Regions from separate parts of the Exiguobacterium sp. s70 genome, predicted to be linked through region 3. Evidence: riboswitches for the same ligand, from Rfam matches in the RefSeq annotation. Region 3 holds a riboswitch; each other region holds the start of a gene.

Region 1 (5,344 bases), on a different contig from region 3:
CGTTAATCGAGGCGATGCCTGAGGTGTCGTTTGAAATCATCTCGATTCAACCGACCGAGAAACGGCCGGAAGACATGAAATACGCGCTCCCTCCGAACGTCTCAGGCATCACCCATCTGTATTTGAACGACGTAGGTGAACGCGCGAGGGGACGATTGAAGTGGGGTGCCGACGACGAACAGAATGTGTCGGATTGGCTCATGTTGAGAAGCCCGAACCGGCAAGCGCTACGACTACTCGGGAAAGAAGTGCCTTCGAGCGAGGCGTTTTTCGCGAGCGAGTTCTTTTGGCGCAACGTGAAGGCCGCCTACGCCGAAGAGATGAACGGCGGTTCGTTCATCGACTATTTCTGGATGTGGCAAAGCATGTACACCCCGATTTTGCGGGTGCTCCATCAGCCGCTCCCGAAAGTCGACCTCGTCCATTCCGTATCGACAGGTTATGCCGGGGTAGTCGCTTCCTACATGAAAGAGACGCAAGGGATCCCGTTCATCTTGACCGAGCATGGCATTTATTCCCGTGAACGCGAGGAAGAAATTTTACAGTCGTATTGGATTCCGGCGCCGTATAAGCCGAGATGGGTCCGGTTCTTCCACCACTTGTCCCGCGAGGCGTATAACGCGGCCGATGAGATTATCACCTTGTTCGAGCGGAATCGCGAATATCAGGAATGGATCGGCGCCCCGAGCGAGAAGACGAAAATTATCGCCAATGGGATTGCCGACCGACAAATTCAGGCGACGGTCGATCGTCCGGAGCACGACCTCTTTCAAATCGGTGCCATCGTCCGCCTCGTTCCCATCAAAGACTTGAAGACGATGATTTACGCCGCCAAGATTTTGCAGGAGCGGCATCGTCTGTTCAAACTGACAATCATGGGTCCACTCGATGAGGATGAAGAATATGCGGAAGAATGCCGTCTGCTCATCGAACAGAGCGGACTGAACGATTATGTCGAACTGGCCGGGAAAGTGGACGTCCAAACGTATTTGCCGACCTTTGATTTATTGCTCTTGACGAGCATCTCAGAAGGCCAGCCGCTCGCGATTCTCGAAGGAATGGCCGCCGGGATTCCGTGGGTCGCCACCGATGTCGGCGCCTGTTCCGAGCTTTTATACGGCCGAGCGGATGACCCGTTCGGTCCGGCCGGTTTCATCGTGCCGCCGGTTCATCCGGAAGCGGTCGCCGACAAAGTCGAATGGATGATGGATTACCCGCAGGAACGAATGCGGTTCGGCAAGAACGGACGGGAGCGGGTACGCCAATATTATCGTCTCCAACAAGTCGTGGACCGCTATAAGGCTATCTATGAAGCGAGGAGGGAACAGTATGGCGGGCATCGGGTTTAAGTTGCAGAAGTTGTTCCAAGAAGACTACTATTCGTCCCGGCTGAAGGCGTACACGTTCTCCGGCCTCGTCACGTCCGGACCGTGGTTGATCGTCATCTTGGTCGTCGGTACGATTCAATGGTTGGCGTTCCAAATGCCGACGTTGTCGCTCGCCGAACGGACGCTCTTCATGATCTCGGTCTCGTACGCGTTCATCTTCTCGCAAATCTTGTTCAGTTTTCAACAGCTCGTCGTCACCCGATACGTGGCGGACTTGTTTTATGAGAAGAAGGCGCATGAGATTTTCCCGGTGTTCACCGGGATGCTCAAAGTGACGATTCTCGCGGCAGCCTTGCTGTATAGTATCTTTTGGCTATTGTCGCCGCTCGATTTTCTGTACAAACTGACGTTGTTCGTTTTATTCATGACGATTAACGTCATCTGGGTCATGTTCTTGTTTTTAAGTGCCGCCAAGTATTATCAAGCGGTGGCCTATAGCTTCCTGCTCGGCGGACTCATCTCGGTCGGGAGCGTCTATGCGATTAGCCGTCTCATGGTCGACCCGTCGAGTCTCGAGCTGTTGCTCGGTTTTACGGTCGGGATGATTGTGACGTTGTTCGGGTTGTTCTTCGCGATGCTCCGGACGTTCCCGCTCCGTTACGCGGTGAAAGAGTTCTCGTACTTCAAGTACTTCGACCGCTATCCAGACTTGTTCGCCATCGGCGTGTTGTACGTGCTCGGGATTTGGGTCACGAATTTCATCATCTGGTTCGGTGAAGGACGTGTGATCATCGCGGACTCGTTCTTGTTCAACCCGTATTATGACACGGCCATCTTTTGGTCGTACTTGACGATTATCCCGACGCAACTGTTGTTCGTCGTCGCTGTTGAGACCCGGTTTTATGAGCGCTACCGTACGTTTTATGGATTGATCAACTACGGCGGGGCACTCCATCAAATCGAGAAGGCGAAACAGACGATGACGTCCGTATTGAAAAATGAGTTGATTCGACTCGCGCGGAGCCAAGGCGTGGTGACGCTGTTCGCCATCCTGATGGCGGGTGCGTTCGTCAGTTGGATTGGTGTCCCGGATGAAATCGGTCAAATCTTTCGGATGACGACGCTCGCGGCGTTCGCGAATGCGATGATTCTCATCTTGACGTTGTTGTTGCTCTATTTCGAGGACCGGCGCGGGGCGTTGTTCGTCAACATCTCGTTCTTCACGTTGAACGCGTTGTTCACGTTACTGCTCTTGCCGCGCGGCATCGATTGGTACGGTGTCGGCTTTGCCGTCAGCACGACGATCACGTTCTTCTTGGCCGGCCTGCGTTTGATTTATTATATGGGCAAAGTTGATTATTACGTGTTCGCCGCCTCGAACCGGCGCAAGCTCGGCACCGAGCGGTTCTCGCGAATGGGGACGTTGTTGAACCGGCGATTCTCACGATAAAGGGTTTTCAGTACGGAGAAAGACTGATATGATGTGGTCGTAGACGACCGAATTTCATAATGTTTACCACTAGGGGAGTCGCGTGACGCGGCTGAGATGGACGAGGTCCAGACCCTTTGAACCTGATCTAGTTCACGCTAGCGTAGGGAAGTGGGCGAACCGATTGTTTTCGTACACTTTGTGTAAATCCGACGCCGCTTCCGTTATGGGAGGCGGCGTCTTTTTTGATTACAAAGGAGGAGAAAACATGACATTCACCGCACATTTACGACAAGAGGCCGATGCCTTGTTTCAAGCCAGCTTTGACCATCCGTTCGTCCGCGAGCTCGGAACGGGTGAACTCGACGAGGCGAAGTTTCGACATTACGTCATGCAAGACTCGTATTATTTGAATCAGTTCTCAAAAGTACAGGCGAAAGGCGCGACCCTCGCCCCGAACATGGAAGTGGCGAGCCGCTTTTTGACGCACGCGCTCCATACCATCGAAGCGGAGCATGCGCTGCATCGTGAGTTTTTCACCTTGCTCGACGTGACGGAGGCGGAGTGGGCGACGTTTGAGCCGGCCCCGACGGCTTACGCCTATGCGCTCCATATGCAACAGGCCGGTCCGACGCTCGGTGATGTGCTCGCAGCAATTTTGCCGTGCTATTGGGTTTATTACGAGATTGGCGAACGCATGAAAGACACGACACCCGACCACCCGATTTATGCGACGTGGATTGCGACGTACGGGTCGGAATGGTTCCGCGACCTCGTCGAGGAACAGATTGAACGGCTCGACGTGCTCGCTGGGCAGGCGACGGCGGAAGAACGGGTCCGGTATCAACAGCTGTTCTTGAAGAGTTGTTATTACGAGCATGCGTTTTGGGAGATGGCGTGGACGCTCGAGTCGTGGGATTTACCGGCGGGGGTGACACGATGAAGCGCGACTTATGGGATAAAGTCAGAGCCGAGCGGCCACTCATCCACAACATCACGAACATCGTCGTCGCCAACTTTTCGGCGAACGGATTGCTCGCCATCGGGGCGGCCCCGGTCATGGCGTCAGCGGTTGAAGAAGTGGCCGAGATGGCGTCTTTAAGCGATGCGCTCGTGCTCAATATTGGTACGCTCGATGCAATGACGGAACGTACAATGATTCGAGCCGGACAGGCGGCGAATCAAGCAGATCGTCCAGTCGTCTTCGATCCGGTTGGTGTCGGGGCGACCTCATTCCGGCGCGACGTCGCCAAGGAGATTCTGCAATCTGTCCGTGCGACGGTCATCCGTGGGAATGCCGGAGAAATCGCGACATTGATTGGCCTCGACGCGGCGGCACGCGGCGTGGACGCCGGGGAAACGCGGGTTGATTTGAATCACATCGCGTGTGAAGCGGCTAAGCGCTACACCTGTGTCGTTGCCGTGACCGGAGAGACGGATGTCGTCAGCGACGGGGACGTGACGATTGAAATTAAAGGCGGCACTGGCGCGATGGCCCGGACGACAGGGACCGGTTGTTTACTCAGTGCGGTCGTCGGTGCGTTCCTTGCGGTCGAACGGGATGCGGTCACGGCCACGGCGACAGCGCTCGCCGGTTATGCCCGGTGCGGGGAACTCGCTACCGCTTTGGCCGACGGGCCGGGTGACTTCCCCGTTCACTTCTTGAATGAGCTGGGCAAGATGACGGCGGTCGAGTTGCCGAGTGACCGCATCGAGGTGGTGTCATGATACGGCAGCAAGTGTTGACGATTGCCGGTTCGGATTCGGGCGGTGGCGCTGGCATTCAAGCTGATTTGAAGACGTTTCAAGAGCTCGGTGTGTTCGGGACGAGTGTTTTGACGGCTGTCACGGCCCAAAACACGCGTGGGGTGCATGGGGTCGAGGCGGTGTCATCAGAACTCGTGACGCAACAACTCGATGCAATCGGTTCAGACTTTATGATTGCGGCGTGCAAGACCGGGATGTTGTTCGATGCGGCGCACATCGAGGTGGTCGCTGACGGGGTGCGGCGTCACACATTCAATCGGCTCGTCGTTGACCCGGTCATGATTGCGAAAGGCGGGGCCTCGCTGCTTCAGGATTCGGCGGTCCAAGCGCTCAAGACATCCCTCTTGCCGCTCGCGACCGTCGTCACACCGAACGTGCCAGAAGCGGAAGTGTTGACGGGCATGACGATTCGGACGTTTGAAGACCGCATCGAAGCAGCAGAACGGATGTTAGCGTACGGTGTCCGTGCCGTTATTTTAAAAGGGGGACATCTCGATGGCGCAACTGCGGACGATTTGGTCATGACGGTGTCAGAGGCGTTCCTCCTGTCGGCCCCGCGCATCCAGACGAGTGACACGCATGGCACCGGTTGTACGTTCTCGGCAGCGCTCACGGCGGAACTGGCCAAAGGCTATTCTATCCTCGAGGCGACGGTGACCGCCAAGCGATTCATTCAAAGTGCCATCACGCATGGACTCGATATCGGTGCCGGACATGGACCGACGAATCACTGGGCGTATGCGACACATGGAGAGGCAGGTGTGACGCTTGAATCTATCACAACGAACTATCGCTGAGCAGTTGCGGCTCTACTTTATTT
Region 2 (5,344 bases), on a different contig from region 3:
GGCCGGATGCTCCGGTGCCACTGTCCCTCAACGCGGACGCCTCGATCGAGGCACAGACGTTCCCGCTGCTCACGAATATCGAACTGAGAGATTGGCTCATCACGTTCAACGCCTCACTCGCCCCTGAGCTAAAGCTTCAGACGAATGAGACGCTCATCGACTGGTTCGAGCGCATCGAACTGACGGACATCGACGCCTCGCTCTATCATCTGATTCGCTATGGGGCCGCATCCGAGCATGACATCCCGGTCGAGCAGCAACAAAGGTTTCACGAGGCACTCGACCGCTACTTACAGCGACACCCCTGAACGAGAAAGTACCCAGGTTCTCACAAAGACGTAAACGTGCTACGCTCATTGATAATAGGGAAAAAATGTAACTTTCTTAGGAGGTTTGATTAATGAGACGCCTAGGCTTGCTCGGATTCAGTGTGTTCTTGCTTACCGGATGCACGGATCCAGTCGAGAAACCAATCGTCCCGGCTGATACAAACGAGCCATCGTCCGAAGAAATCACCACATGGACGCGCGAAGACTTCAAGGACGTGTTCGACCAATACGAAAAAGTCCCGCCGCTCTTGAAGGCCCTCGAGAACGATGGAATCACCCCGTTCCGCGAGACGTTCGAGCACGTCGTCATCGCCGGCGACGGCATCCATCATACATACGCCGATATCCATCCGTTCAAACTCGATGACGGCACATACGCCACCGTCTATGAGAGTGAAAATGGAGACATCGCCAACGGTTCCGAATCGGTCGCGCCGCTGTTTTGGCAAGAAGCGTCGTTCCTTCAATTCGTCGAAGAGATTGAGAAACGAAAATACGGAACGAGTGCCCCCCCGACGGACGTCGTTTTGACACAAGACGAGTTCCAGGCGCTCTATAACCGCCACGCCTATACGTCCGCGCTCATCGTCGAGCTCGACGAATGGGGCGTACAAGTGGCGCGCGACCCGCTCAAAGATGTCATCATCGCTGGGAACGGGGTCAAGGAAGTGAAAGCCGACTTGATCGTCTTTGAAGTCGAGGGTGGCTACGCAATCGTCTACGACCGAGACGGTGAGATTTTCAAAGGTCCGGAGTCGATTGCTCCGCTGTTTTGGAGCGAGACGGATTATGAAAACCTACTCGAGAAACATGAATGACTTATCGGAAGCGTCGTTTCAAGTCCCGGTACTCGAGTAGCAAATTGAGCCATTGCGCCGGCTTATCGCTCGACTCAGCTACATCGTACCGGTATCTCGTCACATACACATGCCACGACAAGGCACGATAGACGCAACCGAGCTCCTCGGCGATCAGTAGATGACGCCAAAGTACGTCCTTGGGTGCGACGCCGCTCCACGCTTCCAAGTAAACCGTACGCATCGTTTGAATCTGTTTATACCAGGCAACCTCGTCTTCTTCCGGCAATAAGTCGTACAGCGCGTTCCAAAACACGCGCACGCTGAAAAACGGATGCGTGACGGTCGCGTCGCCCCAGTCGAGGATACACAAATCATTCGTCCGTTCCCGCCAGAAGATGTTGCCGCCGTGCAAATCACCGTGCTCAAGACTCATCGGCATCCCGGTCGCCAGCTCATCGCACATGGCAATCAATTCATCTTGAAGCGCGAGCACGGCCTCGGCTTTGTATTGCTCGAGCCCGGCGCAGAGCTCAGGTAAATACGTGCGAATTTCGCCCTTCAACTTGGCCGGTCGGCGGTCCGGGATGCCGTAAGACAAGTAGGTCTCGATCTGGTCGATCTCCTGTCGCTGCAGCTGTGCGTATTGACGCAACGCCGCTTCGTATCGACTCACGTCCGGTCGTTCACGTAACGCGTCTCCGCCGATGTCTCGCATGAGCAACCAGTTCCGGGCTGAATCGATGGCGATGACGTCAGGCACGAAATCAGGATACCGCTCGGCAAGAAACGCCGACAATCCGGCCTCGCCGCGGCTGATATCGGTCACCGCTTTGGCGTAGTAACGTTCCTCATTGAGCGCGCCAACAAGCAAGTACGTCAAATCGGTATCTTTGATCACGTGCCACCTCGCATTCGGCACGTTTGCCTCAATCCATCGTTCGAACCGTTCACGAAACGCTCGGTCACGCCATGGAATTGCCTGACTCATCCTGTTCACCCTTTCTTTCATCATCTCCTAGGAGGAAACGATATGGACGTTGTGTATTACTCATACCCGGTCGATGCCATCTTGTATATGTATTTAGGGGCGACGGCCGTCGTCAGTGTCCTCATCGGGCTACTCGTCTGGCGTCTGTTCAAGCGCCGGGACATCGGCTTTTGGACAACGCTTGTCATCAGCTTCATCGGGCTGTCGTTCGCGCTCGTCTGGTTTCAAAACGCTTCCGTCGCCGTGTTCATGGGGACACTCCCATGGTTAATCAATCTCGTCTTCTCCCTTTTGTTATACGGCCTGTTCGTCGGCACAATCTATGTCACGTTCCGACCAAGAAAGCTCGACCGCATCAAATGACGGTATGCTATACTTAACGTAATAAACGACCACTAGGGGAGCCTTCGGGCTGAGACGGCATGCGCCGGACCCTTCGAACCTGATCTGGCTCATACCAGCGTAGGGAAGTGGTGTGGGATTCGTCTGTCTTTCCACGCCACTTTTCCACTTGGAGAAGTGGCGTTTTCATTTCGAAAGGAGACTTATTCATGCGAATTCAACAACTCACTTGGATGGCGATGCTCGTCGCCATCGCCGTCATCGGTTCTCTGTTCATCTCGATTCCGACCGGTGTCGCCCGTGCTTATCCGATTCAACATATGGTGAACGTTATCGCCGCCGTCACCGTCGGACCGATCGGGGCCGTGCTCGTCGCGTTCGTGACCGGACTCGTCCGTGTCATGACCGGTACTGGATCGCTCCTCGCGTTCCCTGGTGGTATGATTGGCGCACTGCTCGCCGGTATCTTTTATATGAGGACGAACCGCGTAGCCTTCGCCGCATGTGGTGAAGTCATCGGGACCGGCCTTATCGCTTCGCTCGTCGCCGTCCCGTATGCCAAGTTATTGATGGGGAGCGAGTTCGGGGCGCTGTTCTTCTTCCCAGCTTTCCTTGCTTCGAGTGTGACGGGGGCCGTGCTCGGCTGGATTGTTTTGGCTCGGGTCAAGCAATTGCGACCGCTCACGGCGAAGCGATAAATACTTCCCTCCCACCGATAGTAAATGGTAAAATCAGGATATCAGATATTAGGAGGTAATTTCTTGAATCGATTGACGCTATTATTGGCGGCTACCGCCTGCCTGTTCATGTCTGGTCTGTTGTACACACTTGAACGGATTGCCACGTATACACGGTGGAACGCTCAAATCGCAACGGGTACATTCTCGAGCGAGCCGATGTTCGTCGATGTTCTGCTCCAAAACGTGTTCATCTCGATTTTCGGAGTGGCTGCTATCGTTCTCTTTTTCAAAGCGGGCAGTGCTGTTCAAGGCTCAACGACGACGAAAACAGGGACGGCCGACTTATGACGGCTGTCCCTGTTTGACGTGATACACCCAAATCTCTTCCCCGTTCGCCTCATCAATCAGGCCACTGTCGACGAATCCCCCCTTCGCATAGAACCGTTTCGACGGTTCGTTCATCGGATGCAGACTGAGGATGAGGTCATCGACATCGAAGCGTTCTTGCATCCACTGAATCGTAAGTTGTAAACATGTTGAACCGATGCCTTTCCCTTGCTCTGTCACATCGATCATAAATCGATCGAGCCAGATGTAACGCTCCACCTTGTTCTCGGCCCCAATCATCATGAAGCCGACGGGATGCTCATCGCGACAAAGCGCATAGCACTGCCACGCATATTTGACATCGGTTTCCATCTCGCGAAGCGATTCGGCGTTTGTTTCGATAAAGCGAGCTTGGTCAGAAGCGACGGTCAAGGCGACAACAGCCTCCCGGTTCGTGTCATCGACAAGTTGAATCGTCAGCGTATCGGCAGCCATCGGCGCACCTCTTCCATGTCCAGTCCGCGCTTCGGCAAAATATAGGCGCTGACCGAGGAGTTGTATAGATACACATAATCGTCCTCCTCGACGACTTCCTTGATTCCTGCCCATGACACACGCGTCTCGCCGAACTCATTTAAATCGCGCAGACCAGTCTCCTCCAAATCCATCGTGTGGGGGCCAATCATGCCTTCGTTGCTGCGTTCGTCGATGAGACGCCGCGTCTGCTTCTGGACATGCTGTTCAAAGTATTTCGGATAATACAGGAACCAAAGAATACTCGCGACCCCGTATATGCCATATAGCCACCAGTCCGTCTCTTGGAGCCACGTCGCCAGCACGAAAGCAGCGCCTAAAAAGATAAGTGGTCCGATGATTCGCTGTAAGAGGATCATCCGCTTTCCTGTTTTCGAACGTTTAATATGGCTCAAGTTGAACCGGATATAGTCGTCTTCTGTCAATTCGTATTGGATTTTCATCATCATTCCCTCCTCGGTGTCCTATACGTCTCACGTGAAGAAAAGTTCCGTTCAGAACGTTGATTGGATAAACTAAAAGAAAGGAGTGACATCATGAAACAAATCCACCATCTCTGCATCCAAACGCCCGACTATGAGGCATCCAAACGATTTTATGAGGCGCTCGGCTTCGAGCTCGTTCAGGAGTCGCCCGACTTTCATACGCGCGCGTTCAATAGCTGGCTTAAACTCGGTGATTTTTATATCGAGCTCCAAACGGCGAAAGTCGATGAGACGTTGTCACCGTATTCGAAGCATGTGGCCGGCCCGGTCCACTTCGCGCTTTATGTCGATGACCTCGAAGCGGAAGTGAGACGGCTAGAATCACTTGGCGTGACGTTCCTACCAAAGCACGGCGGGAACATCTACTTCGTCGTTGACGGTCATTTGAGTAAATTAAAAGCCCCGGAAGGCACGATTATCGAGCTCCGGGACACGTTTGTCATCAAGTGAGGCGCTGCCTCGCTTTTTTTATTGCCAAAATCGCACACCCTCATGTTTTTCGCCGTCTTCGAACAGGTACATGACAGAGAACACACTTTGTCCGTAACGTTTGGAGGCCTTTCATGAAATATCTCGATTATTGGAGTTACTTATCGCTCTCCCTCGCCAAGCTGTTCCTATTCAGTCTGTTGACGGCGAGCGCGTTCGACCTGCGCTTTTTGTTCATCAATCTAGCGACCATCTTGATGATGACGAGTTGGGCGCTACTCATAAAACAACAGACGCGCCGCTGGATTTTGTTCGCGTCGCTGTTTCTGCACAGCACGCTCCTCATCTCGGACGTCTGGTACTACCGCTATTTCGGTAACTTGCTGTCGGCCGCCCTACTGTCTGATATCGGCCAGATGGGAGACGTCGG
Region 3 (5,344 bases):
ACGTCAACTTGATTCCGTACAATCCGGTCAACGAGCATATTCAGTATGAGCGGAGCACGTCTGAGGACATCATGGCGTTTTATGACGTCTTGAAGAAGCGGGGCATCAATACCGGTGTCCGTCTCGAGCACGGGACTGATATCGATGCGGCCTGTGGCCAGTTGCGCAGCAAGCATATGAATGTCGAAGGCGCAAAATGACAGAGACTCCTTGAATCTCATGATTCAAGGAGTTTTTTTGTCTTCTGCCCTAGAAGGATGCCGGCCCGGTTCAATATTTTTCTTCCGAGCGGTTGCTATTTTGGGAAATGTTGAATAGAGATTGCCCCCTCAGGGAATAGTCACTTGAAATCAATGTAGAGAGTGGAGGCAATTCAATGGAGACAGTAAACGCTGCGTTATGGATTCGAGTTCGAAATACGCTTGGGGAAGGCCCGTGTTGGGATGCGGAACTGAAACGCTTCTATTGGGTCGATATCGAGGGACATACACTTTGGTGGTACGATGAGAAGGAAGATGAATTGTCGTCGTTCGATATGGGACAACAGATCGGGTTCGCGGTCCCGAAAGTGACGGACGGCGTCGTCGTCGGCTTGAAAGACGGGATTTATGAGTGGGACGAGACGTCAAAAGAGCTCGATAAAATCGTCGAACTCGACGACCCGGAAGGAAAGCTCCGCTTCAATGACGGCAAAGCCGACCCGTACGGACGCATCTTCGCCGGCACGCTCCATCTTGAAGACGAGGCGGAACAAGCGACGCTATACCGCCTGAATCGCGACGGCACGACCGAGGTCATGTTGAGCGAGTTGACATTATCGAACGGACTGACATGGTCACCCGACCATTCGACGTTCTATCATATCGATACACCGACCGAGACGGTCCGTAAATACGCCTTTGACTTGAAGACGGGGACGCTCGGCGAAGGGGAGGCTATCATCGATTTTACCGTCGAGGAAGGATTCCCGGACGGCATGACGTCCGATGAGGAAGGGTTCTTATGGATTGCACACTTTGCCGGCGGCCGTGTCTCGCGCTGGAACCCGAAGACGGGTGAAAAAGTGCTCGAAGTGCTCGTGCCGGCCCCGAACGTCACGTCGTGTTGTTTTGTCGGCGACGACTTGAACCAACTCGCCATCACGACGGCTCGTGAAGGGATGGATGACGAGGCACTCAAAGCCCATCCGGACGCAGGGTCGGTCTTTAAAATTGATACAGACGTGAAAGGGATGCCGCTCTATCGGTTTGGACGATAAGGAGGTAAAGAGATGGTGAAGCGATTGCTCGTTCGTGCAGGCATCGGTTTGGCACTCGCGGCAGTGGCCCGGGTCGGGATCCAAAAACTATTGGATGCGAACCGGGAAGACGACCACACGTATTTGAATCCGCGCTGGGATGAGGCCCCGAGTGTCGATGCCGATAAGGATGAGGATGAGGTCGGTCTGACGCAGCTCGATTCGATTTATCGGGCCGAGTGGCAAGCGAACACGTATCCCCGCTCCGAGGCGGAACGCAAGGCGTTGGAAGAATAGGGAAAGGAACACGTCCGGGAACGGGCGTGTTTTTTTTTCTTGACAAGACAAAGGTGACCCGTCATTATCTAAAAAGTAATGATTACGATTTAGGAGTGGGGATATATGAAACGAATTCCAATCACGGTGCTGTCCGGTTATTTAGGGAGCGGCAAGACAACGTTGATGAATCATCTGTTGAACAATCGGTCCGGCAAGAAATATGCGGTCATCGTCAACGACATGAGCGAGTTGAACATCGACGAACGATTGATCGAGCAGAACGGTTTCTCGCGGACGGACGAAAAATTGGTCGAGCTATCGAACGGCTGCATCTGTTGCACGCTCCGTGAAGACCTGCTCGAAGCGGTGCAGGAGATCACGAACGACCGTGAGCTCGACGGGATTATCATCGAGTCATCTGGCATCTCAGAACCGATTCCAGTCGCCCAAACGTTTACATACGCCGATGACGCCCTTGGCATCGACTTGACGAGCCGTGTCTATATCGATGCGATGGTGACGGTCGTCGATGCGTATCGGTTCTTGAAAGATTTCAATTCGGGCGAGTCGCTCCATGAACGCAAGCAGGCCATCGATGAGACGGACGTCCGCGAAGTCGTCGACCTGCTCGTCGACCAAATCGAGTTCGCGGACATCATCGTCTTGAACAAGGCGGACCGCGTGACCGAGACGGAACTCGGTGAGATGGCCGGGCTGTTGAATGCGCTCAATCCAACCGCCAAACTGTTGACGTCAGTTTACGCGAATGTGGAATTGACGGAGCTGTTGGACGTCAATCTGTTCGATTTCGAGGAGGCGATGCACGCCGCCGGCTGGATTCAAGAACTAGAGGCCGAGACACACACACCAGAGACGGAGGAATACGGCATCAGTTCGTTCGTCTATCGCCGCCGCCGTCCGTTTCATCCGGAGCGGCTCCACGCCTGGATCGAGGCGTTCCCGGATCAAGTCGTCCGCGCCAAAGGTTTCTTATGGATCGCCTCCCGGAACGACATCGCTTGCCTGTTCTCGCAAGCGGGGTACGCCTCGACGCTCGAACACGCGGGACGTTGGCTCGCGACGCTGCCGGAGGAAGAGCGGAGTCTCATGTTCACGGCAGAACCTGAGCTCGCCGCCGACTACGTCGAGCCGTACGGGGACCGTCAGACGGAGCTCGTCTTGATCGGGCAGCGGATGGAGCGTGCGGTCATCGAGGCCGGACTCGACGCGTGTTTGTTGACGGATGAGGAGATGGCGCTCGATTGGACGACGTTGCAGGACACGCTTCCGGGGAACGGTATCGTGACTTTCACATAAACCGTTTACAAATTCGGAGCGGTCGTCTATACTTCTCGTTGCATAGATAACCGCATACATTGGACTACACTAGGGGTGCTTCGGCTGAGATGTGAGCATGACTCCAATCCCTTATGACTCGATCCGGGTAATACCGGCGTGAGGAAGTGTGGCACTTTTTCTAATGGATTATTACATTGGACGAGTGGCCGCATTCTCATGGATGCGGCTTTTTTGTGTACATACAATAAGGGGGAATAGAACATGAACAACCAATGTGGTACGAGTCCGATCGTCGGATTCCGCTTTACGCTGAGTCCAATGACATCTGATTTTGTGAGTGTCATCAAAGGGGCATTGAAAGAGACGAACTTGCAAAACGTTTGGCGGCATACCGATGACGTCTCGACGGTCATCCGGGGACGCAGTCAGCATGTGTTCGACGTGGCCAAAGCCGTCTTGTCACATGCAACGAAGACCGGGGAACATGTGTCGATGAGCGGGACGTTCTCGGTCGGGTGCCCAGGCGACACGGCAGGAGACAATCTGCTCGACGTGACGACTGATCCTGTGAATGGTCCGGTATCGACCCAGTACGTCTCTTCCCAGTTCGCCCTCTATCCGCTCGGGGACGCGAAGTATATGGACATCATCTACGAAGAAATTGCCTTTGCGAAAGAGCGTGGCGTTTTCAATGACTCGATGCATTACGCCTCGGGTATTCACGGCGACATCGAACCGGTGTTTTCATTTTACGAGGCGACGTTCGACCGCGTCCGTGCGAAGACGAGCCACGTCGTCATGACGGTCACGTTCAGCGTGAACAGCCCGTCACACGAGGGACAGCAGCATGCTTAAGTCGTGGAAGTTAAAAGAAATCGTCTTGTTGGCCATTTTATCGGTCGTGTTCGCTGTCGTCTATTTGGCGTTCGTACATGTCGGGAATCTATGGGCTGGCTTGATTGGACCGATCGCGTACGAATGGATTTTTGGGATTTGGTTCATCGTCTCGATTATTGCGGCTTATATCATCCGCCGACCTGGCGCCGCATTCTTGTCCGAAGTGCTTGCGGCGACGATTGAGATGATGATTGGTAACGCGATTGGACCTCGTATTATTTTAGTCGGGATCATTCAAGGACTTGGTGCTGAAGCGGCGTTTGCGGTCACGAGCTACAAGCGATATGACCTTTGGGTGCTCATGCTGGCCGGATTTGGTGCAGCTGCGACTAGTTTCGCGTATACGTACGTCATGGGTGGACTCGCTGCCCTCAGTCCGACATACGTGGCGACGATGTTCGCGTTACGAGCGACGAGCGGGATGCTCATTGCCGGTCTGGGAGGTAAGATTTTAAGCGACTTGTTGCTTCGGACGGGTGCGCTCGAAGGGTATGCCATCGCGCGTCAGGGACGTGTGCATGGTTGAGGCAGAACAGCTGTCATTCCGCTATCCGGAAAAACAGAGCAAAGTATTGACGGACATCACGCTTCAATTAACTGCTGGGAGGACTCTCATCACAGGGGCGAGCGGGTCGGGGAAATCGACATTGTTCTCTTTGTTGAATCGTCTGTATCCAGAGAACTGCGATGGAATCGTGACGGGCAAACTATATTTGTTTGACCGCTCTTATGATACGTATGCAGCTGGTGAGGTGAATCGTCGTGTCGGAACGGTGTTTCAAGATCCTGACAGTCAGTTCGTCATGCAGACGGTCGAGGAGGAATTGATTTTCACACTCGAAAATTTTGCCGTGGCGAGGGACGAGATGATGACGCGTGTGGCCACGATTTTAGCGGAATTGCAGTTGACCGATTATCGTGACCGAGTCATTCATGACCTTTCAGGTGGAGAAAAGCAACAAATCGCTGTCGCCTGCGCCTTGATCGGGAAGCCAGAATGGCTACTGCTCGATGAGCCGCTCGCGCACCTTGATCCCGAGACATCAACCCGTTTCGTTCAGTGGCTCGACAACGTCGCACAGACGGTAAACGTTGTCGTCATCGAACATCGACCCTTCCTATGGGGCGGGTTCTTCGACAGAGAAGTGGAACTAGTGAACGGACGCATCAACTATGATGGACCGTTCGTTGCCCGCCCGGATTATACGTTCTCTCCGGTTGAGGTGACAAAAGGAGATGATTTTTTATTTCACGTACCGCAATTAAACAAAAAAACATTCAATTTAGCAGCGAGCAAGCTGACCGTCGCCGAGGGTGATCTCATTGCCGTACTCGGTCGAAACGGCAGTGGCAAATCGACTTGGCTCAAGAGCCTTGCCCGCGAACATCAAGAAGTCGGACTCGTCCCACAATCTCCGGCTCATCTGTTTATCACGAGTGATGTGTCACGTGAGCTCGCATATGGCCATAATCGTCCGATTGGGGACATCATGAACCGGCTCGGGCTTGGACCGTTTCGTAACGACCACCCACTCTCGCTTAGTCACGGGCAAAAACGAAGGCTCGCCATCGGCGTGATGATGCTCTCGAATAAACGGCTCATCGCGTTCGATGAACCGACTGCTGGACAAG
Region 4 (5,344 bases), on a different contig from region 3:
AACATCCCGCAAGCGCTTGAGAACTGCATCATGCAGGCGCTGGCGAAATCACCGGGCGCCCGTCACACATCGGTCGCCGCCTTTAAGAAGGATTGCATGACGGCGCTCGACCCGGAACGTGCGAACGAACCGAAACGCCTCAGTACGGAACAGGACGCATTCGATCAGACGCTCGTCATGTCACCGGTCGTCCCGGACGAACCGAACGTCAAAGAGACACCGGAACAACCGGTCGCACCGAGCGAACCTGAGACAGTGAAATCGAAGCCGAAACGGAAGAAGAAGTGGTGGCTTTGGCTCCTACTCCTCTTCTTGTTGATTGGCGGCGGAATCGGGGCATATGTCATCGCCGATGAGATGTCCCGTGCCGTCGTGCCAGACGTCGTCGGGATGACGAACGACGAAGCGACGACCGAACTCGAAACAGCCGGTTTTGTCGTCGAAGCGACAGAGCGGGCGAGCGATAACATCGCCGCTGGCGACGTCATTTCGCAGACACCGCAAGCCGGTCGGAAACCGAAACGCGGAACGACCGTGACGATTGTCGTGTCGGCCGGGAAAGAGACGGTCGCGATGCCGGACGTCGAAGGATTGTCTCAGTCGGCGGCCGAGCGGACGCTCAAAGACCTCGACTTTGCGGATATCGAAATTCAATCCGAGGCGTCGGAGACGGTCGATAGCGGCGATGTCATCTCCCAGTCGATTGCTCCGGACAACGAGGTCGTCCCGTCTGAAGAGACGGTGACGCTCGTCGTCTCGACCGGTAGCAATAAAGTCGAACTCGCCAATTTAGCCGGGTATACGTTTGAGGAAGCGACGACGTACGCCGAACAGAATAGCTTGAAAATCGTCAAACGAGACGAGTATTCAACGAGCGTGCCCGCCAACCAAATCATTCGTCAGTTACCGACGGCCGGAACAGCCGTCGACCCGGGGACGGAATTGACCGTCATCGTGTCGCAAGGGGTCGAACCGACCGACGTCTCGATTGAACGGGAAGTCAACGTCGAAATCGATCCGCCTGCTGAAGGCGAAGAACCTGTGGCACTCGAGGTCGTCATTCGGACGGTAGACGCCCGTGGCGAAGTCGAAGTGTTGCGTGATAAGATAACGGAGACGACGACTTACTCGTATACGCTCGTCATTGCACCGGACGAAGTCGGAACCGCGACGATCGAAGTCGACGGGGAAGTCGTCCGGACGGATACGGTGACGTACGCACAAGCAAAAGATTCACAATGAAGAGGTGGCGCGCGCGTCGCCTCTTTTTCTAAGGAGGTCATAGGATGAAAGGTACGATTATTCGATTACAAGGCGGGTTTTATGATGTCATGACGGAAGAGAAACAAGAGATCCGTTGTCGCGCCCGCGGCAATTTCCGCAACCGGAACATCTCGCCGGTCGTCGGCGACGATGTCGATATTCAAGACCAAGGGGACGGCACAGGCTATATCTTGGCCGTCGATGAGCGGTCGAACCATCTCGTCCGCCCGCCGATCGCTAACATCGATCAAGCGTTCTTGCTGTTCTCGGTCAAGGAACCGGCATTCTCGTTCCATCTGCTCGACCGTTTCCTCGTCTTAATCGAATCGAAGCAAGTCCATCCGATTATTGTCTTAACGAAAATGGACTTGTTGACGGAGTCGGAACTCGAAACGATTCAAGCGGCAGCGGCCTTATATCGGTCAATCGGCTATGAGGTCATCGAGACGTCGACGGAGACCGGGTCGGGGATTGAACAAATTCGTGGGTCGTTTAAAGAGAAGACGAGCGTGTTTGCCGGACAGACCGGAGTCGGCAAGAGTTCGCTCTTGAACGCGGTCGCGCCGGAACTAGAACTCGCGACCGGGAAAATCTCGAAGTCGCTCGGCCGAGGCAAGCACACGACGCGTCACGTCACGCTCATCACGCTCGCTGACGGGCTCGTCGCTGACACGCCTGGTTTCTCAAGCCTCGAGTTCCCAGAAGAACTCGAAGTCGAGGAGATGCGCTGGTGCTTCCCTGAGTTCGTCGAGCGGCACGACGACTGTAAGTTCCGAGGCTGTGCCCATTTGAACGAACCGGGTTGTGCCGTCAAAGCGGCCGTCGAGGCGGGAGAAATCGCTTCCACCCGTTATGAGAATTATGTTACGTTTATGGCAGAGTTAAACGATAGACAACGGAGGTACTGACATGATTAAAATTGCACCCTCGATTTTAGCGGCGGACTTCGCCAACCTAGAGGCAGAAGTGAAGGCGGTCCAAGAGGCCGGCGCGGATTATATCCATTTTGACGTCATGGACGGTCAATTCGTCCCGAACATCTCGATCGGTCTCCCGGTGCTCGCGAGCTTACGGAAGAAGTCGGACATGGTGTTAGACGTCCACTTGATGATCGACCAACCGGAGCGCTTCGTCGAAGACTTCATCAAGGCGGGAGCGGACATCGTCACCGTCCACGTCGAAGCGACGAACCATTTGCATCGCGTGCTTCAACAAATTAAGGCGGCCGGAGCCAAGTGTGGCGTCGTTCTCAACCCGCATACGCCGCTGTCATTGATTGAACACGTGCTCGGTGACGTCGACATGGTACTTCTCATGACGGTGAACCCTGGCTTTGGGGGTCAGAAGTTCATCGAATCGGTCGTGCCGAAAATCGCGGCGTTGAACGAGATGCGCCAAGCGCGCCGTCTCGACTTTGAAATCGAGATTGACGGCGGCGTCAACGCGGAGACTGCGAAATTATGTATCGATGCCGGTGCTGACGTGCTCGTGGCCGGCTCGGCCATCTATAACGAGCCGAGCTATAAAGATGCAATCGATAGCATTCGCAACGCATCTCGTGTATAATCGTCCATAGAACAACAAATATTGTCGCAAGGGGTGTCACATTCTGTGGCTGAGAGGCATACGCTAACCCTTTGAACCTGTTCCGTTCACACGGACGTAGGGATGTGGCGAAAATGCACGTTGCTACTCGATAGCAGCATGGCGTTTACGTCATGCTGCTTTTTGTCGTTCGCTCATATTTTAAGGAGGGAAATAGATGAAACAACGTTTAAAATTACAGGCGCTCATTGAAATCTCATTGTTCGCCGCACTCGGTTTGATTTTTGATTTGCTCATCCCGTTCCGGATGCCGCAAGGCGGGTCAATCAGCTTGGCGATGTTGCCGATTTTCGTCATGGCGTATCGTCACGGTTTGAAAGGCGGACTTGCGACCGGTGCACTTGTCGGAACGCTGCAACTGCTGTTCGGGGCCTATATCTTCACGCCTGTCCAGTTCCTGCTCGACTACACGTTCGCTTACGGTGTCGTCGGGATGGCGGGACTGTTTGCTGGTCAAGTGAAACGAGCCGCCAAGGATGAGGCGAAAAAGACGCTCGTCGTTTATTTGGTGCTCGGCGCGCTCCTCGGTTCACTGCTTCGTTACGGCGCCCACGTCTTGTCGGGGATCGTCTTCTTCGCCGAATACGCGGAAGGTCCGGTCGTCGCCTACTCGTTCGCCTATAACATGACGTACATGCTCCCGTCCTTCCTCGTGTCGGCCGTCGTCCTCGTCCTCTTGTTCGTCTCGGCGCCGCGCTTCGCGACGCTCGCGACCCGGGACGTCCGCTAATGCGGGTGTTGATTGTGGCGGCCAGCCCGGAACCAATCTCGGGACTCCCGCGTGACGTCGATTACATCATCGGCGTCGATGGGGGGTACGAGACACTGTTGAACCACGGGCTGAACCCAGATCTCGTCGTCGGCGATTTCGACTCCTTCACGGGCGAAGTGCCGATCGACGCCGTCCGCTATCCATCTGAGAAAGATGTGACCGACCTCGAGATCGCTCTCGAGGCGGCACGGGGGCATAGCGCGACGGAGATGATTGTCTACGGTGCGCTCGGCGGCCGGCTCGATATGACGCTCAGCAATATCGGTCTGCTCGAGGCGTATCCGGAGATGCGTCTCGTCACGGCAGGGCAGACGGTACGACTCGTCGGGTCGGGACGCTATGAACTCCCGCGTCAAGACGGTCACTATTTGTCGCTCATCCCATGGAAGCAGGCGAACGTGACCATCCGCGGCGTCAAATATCCGCTCGACCGTCACGATGTCGTCAGCCATGAGGCGCTCACCATCTCGAACGAATGGGACGATGAAGCGGCGGATTTGATCGTGCACGAAGGCATGGTGCTCGTGCTGTATGTCAAAAAATGAACACAAAAAAATCCCATCGGCGAATGCCGCTGGGATTTATTTCGTTCGTGTATAAAAATTATACGCGTTCAACGAGACCTGATTTAAGAGCGCGAGCTGAAACCCAAACTCGTTTAGGTTTACCGTCAACGAGAATACGAACTTTTTGTACGTTTACACCCCAAGTGCGTTTTGTCTTGTTGAGTGCGTGCGAACGGTTGTTACCTGATTTAGGTGATTTACCTGTTACGTAGCATTTACGTGCCATGCGTTTCCCCTCCTTTTTTATGTGGGTTCGTCCTAATAGACACTCGTTTATATTAGCACGGGTTTTTTCACGATGCAACTAGAAAATCATAGGATGACAAGAAAAAAACTTGACATTACTGGAAAGGATTTTAATAATGAATGAGGGTTACGGCTACAATTGACCGAGTTTATGGAGCAGGTTCTTTTAATAACTAGGTACTTATTGTAGAATGTAGTGAAGGAATCATTCCGAATAAAGGAGGCTACTCCATATGGCAATTGAAATGAAGACAACATATGGCAATATTGACATCACGAACGACGTGGTCGCGACACTCGCAGGCGGTGCGGCGATGGAATGTTTCGGCGTTGTGGGAATGGCGTCTCAAGCTCAATTGAAAGACGGGATCGCAGAACTATTGAAACGTGAAAACTACGCCCGAGGCGTGGTCGTACGTCAAGATGGAGAAGACGTACATATCGACATGCACATCATTGTAAGCTACGGGACGAAAGTGTCGGAAGTCGCATACAACGTGCAAAGCCGTGTAAAATACACGCTCGGTGAAACTTTAGGATTAAACGTTTCGTCGGTAAACATATTCGTACAAGGCGTTCGTCTGACGAATGACTGACGAGAACGAAGGAGGATTTGGTGTGGGTTTAAAACGTTTAGATGGATTGGTGTTCGCGAACATGGTCGCGAACGGTGCAGCCAACTTGAGCCAGAATGCGGATTATGTAGATTCGCTTAACGTCTTCCCGGTGCCGGACGGCGACACGGGGACGAACATGAATTTGACGATGACATCGGGTGCGAAAGAAGTGGCCGCACTCAACTCGGCGAATATCGCTGACGTCTCATCGAAGTTTGCACGCGGTCTCTTGATGGGGGCACGTGGGAACTCGGGCGTTATTTTGAGCCAGTTGT

Evidence for each region. A riboswitch is a leader RNA that binds a small molecule or an ion and turns the genes downstream of it on or off. The one in region 3 is predicted to bind thiamine pyrophosphate.
Region 1: it holds a riboswitch for thiamine pyrophosphate, as region 3 does, so the genes downstream of both, tenA (thiaminase II) here and KNP84_RS10785 (Ykof family thiamine-binding protein) in region 3, are expected to answer to the same signal.
Region 2: it holds a riboswitch for thiamine pyrophosphate, as region 3 does, so the genes downstream of both, thiW (energy coupling factor transporter S component ThiW) here and KNP84_RS10785 (Ykof family thiamine-binding protein) in region 3, are expected to answer to the same signal.
Region 4: it holds a riboswitch for thiamine pyrophosphate, as region 3 does, so the genes downstream of both, thiT (energy-coupled thiamine transporter ThiT) here and KNP84_RS10785 (Ykof family thiamine-binding protein) in region 3, are expected to answer to the same signal.

Annotation. Positions count from the first base shown of each region.
Region 1 covers NZ_JACSLV010000006.1:57,494-62,837, forward strand. Annotated here, with positions in the region: gene pelF (GT4 family glycosyltransferase PelF) at 1-1,349, shown strand, start outside; gene pelG (exopolysaccharide Pel transporter PelG) at 1,330-2,778, shown strand; TPP riboswitch at 2,840-2,944, shown strand; gene tenA (thiaminase II) at 3,026-3,700, shown strand; gene thiM (hydroxyethylthiazole kinase) at 3,697-4,485, shown strand; gene thiD (bifunctional hydroxymethylpyrimidine kinase/phosphomethylpyrimidine kinase) at 4,485-5,321, shown strand; gene thiE (thiamine phosphate synthase) at 5,293-5,344, shown strand, end outside.
Region 2 covers NZ_JACSLV010000006.1:13,698-19,041, reverse strand. Annotated here, with positions in the region: gene KNP84_RS12640 (hypothetical protein) at 1-308, shown strand, start outside; gene KNP84_RS12635 (hypothetical protein) at 401-1,147, shown strand; gene KNP84_RS12630 (aminoglycoside phosphotransferase family protein) at 1,149-2,117, opposite strand; gene KNP84_RS12625 (hypothetical protein) at 2,160-2,480, shown strand; TPP riboswitch at 2,505-2,603, shown strand; gene thiW (energy coupling factor transporter S component ThiW) at 2,669-3,157, shown strand; gene KNP84_RS12615 (hypothetical protein) at 3,221-3,487, shown strand; gene KNP84_RS12610 (GNAT family N-acetyltransferase) at 3,482-3,961, opposite strand; gene KNP84_RS12605 (YcxB family protein) at 3,943-4,443, opposite strand; gene KNP84_RS12600 (VOC family protein) at 4,537-4,935, shown strand; gene KNP84_RS12595 (LTA synthase family protein) at 5,049-5,344, shown strand, end outside.
Region 3 covers NZ_JACSLV010000004.1:108,174-113,517, forward strand. Annotated here, with positions in the region: gene rlmN (dual-specificity RNA methyltransferase RlmN) at 1-200, shown strand, start outside; gene KNP84_RS10770 (SMP-30/gluconolactonase/LRE family protein) at 377-1,258, shown strand; gene KNP84_RS10775 (hypothetical protein) at 1,271-1,534, shown strand; gene KNP84_RS10780 (GTP-binding protein) at 1,640-2,833, shown strand; TPP riboswitch at 2,895-2,995, shown strand; gene KNP84_RS10785 (Ykof family thiamine-binding protein) at 3,077-3,670, shown strand; gene KNP84_RS10790 (ECF transporter S component) at 3,663-4,238, shown strand; gene KNP84_RS10795 (ABC transporter ATP-binding protein) at 4,231-5,344, shown strand, end outside.
Region 4 covers NZ_JACSLV010000002.1:437,969-443,312, forward strand. Annotated here, with positions in the region: gene pknB (Stk1 family PASTA domain-containing Ser/Thr kinase) at 1-1,242, shown strand, start outside; gene rsgA (ribosome small subunit-dependent GTPase A) at 1,287-2,171, shown strand; gene rpe (ribulose-phosphate 3-epimerase) at 2,173-2,829, shown strand; TPP riboswitch at 2,849-2,949, shown strand; gene thiT (energy-coupled thiamine transporter ThiT) at 3,026-3,598, shown strand; gene KNP84_RS06920 (thiamine diphosphokinase) at 3,598-4,185, shown strand; gene rpmB (50S ribosomal protein L28) at 4,244-4,432, opposite strand; gene KNP84_RS06930 (Asp23/Gls24 family envelope stress response protein) at 4,686-5,048, shown strand; gene KNP84_RS06935 (DAK2 domain-containing protein) at 5,071-5,344, shown strand, end outside.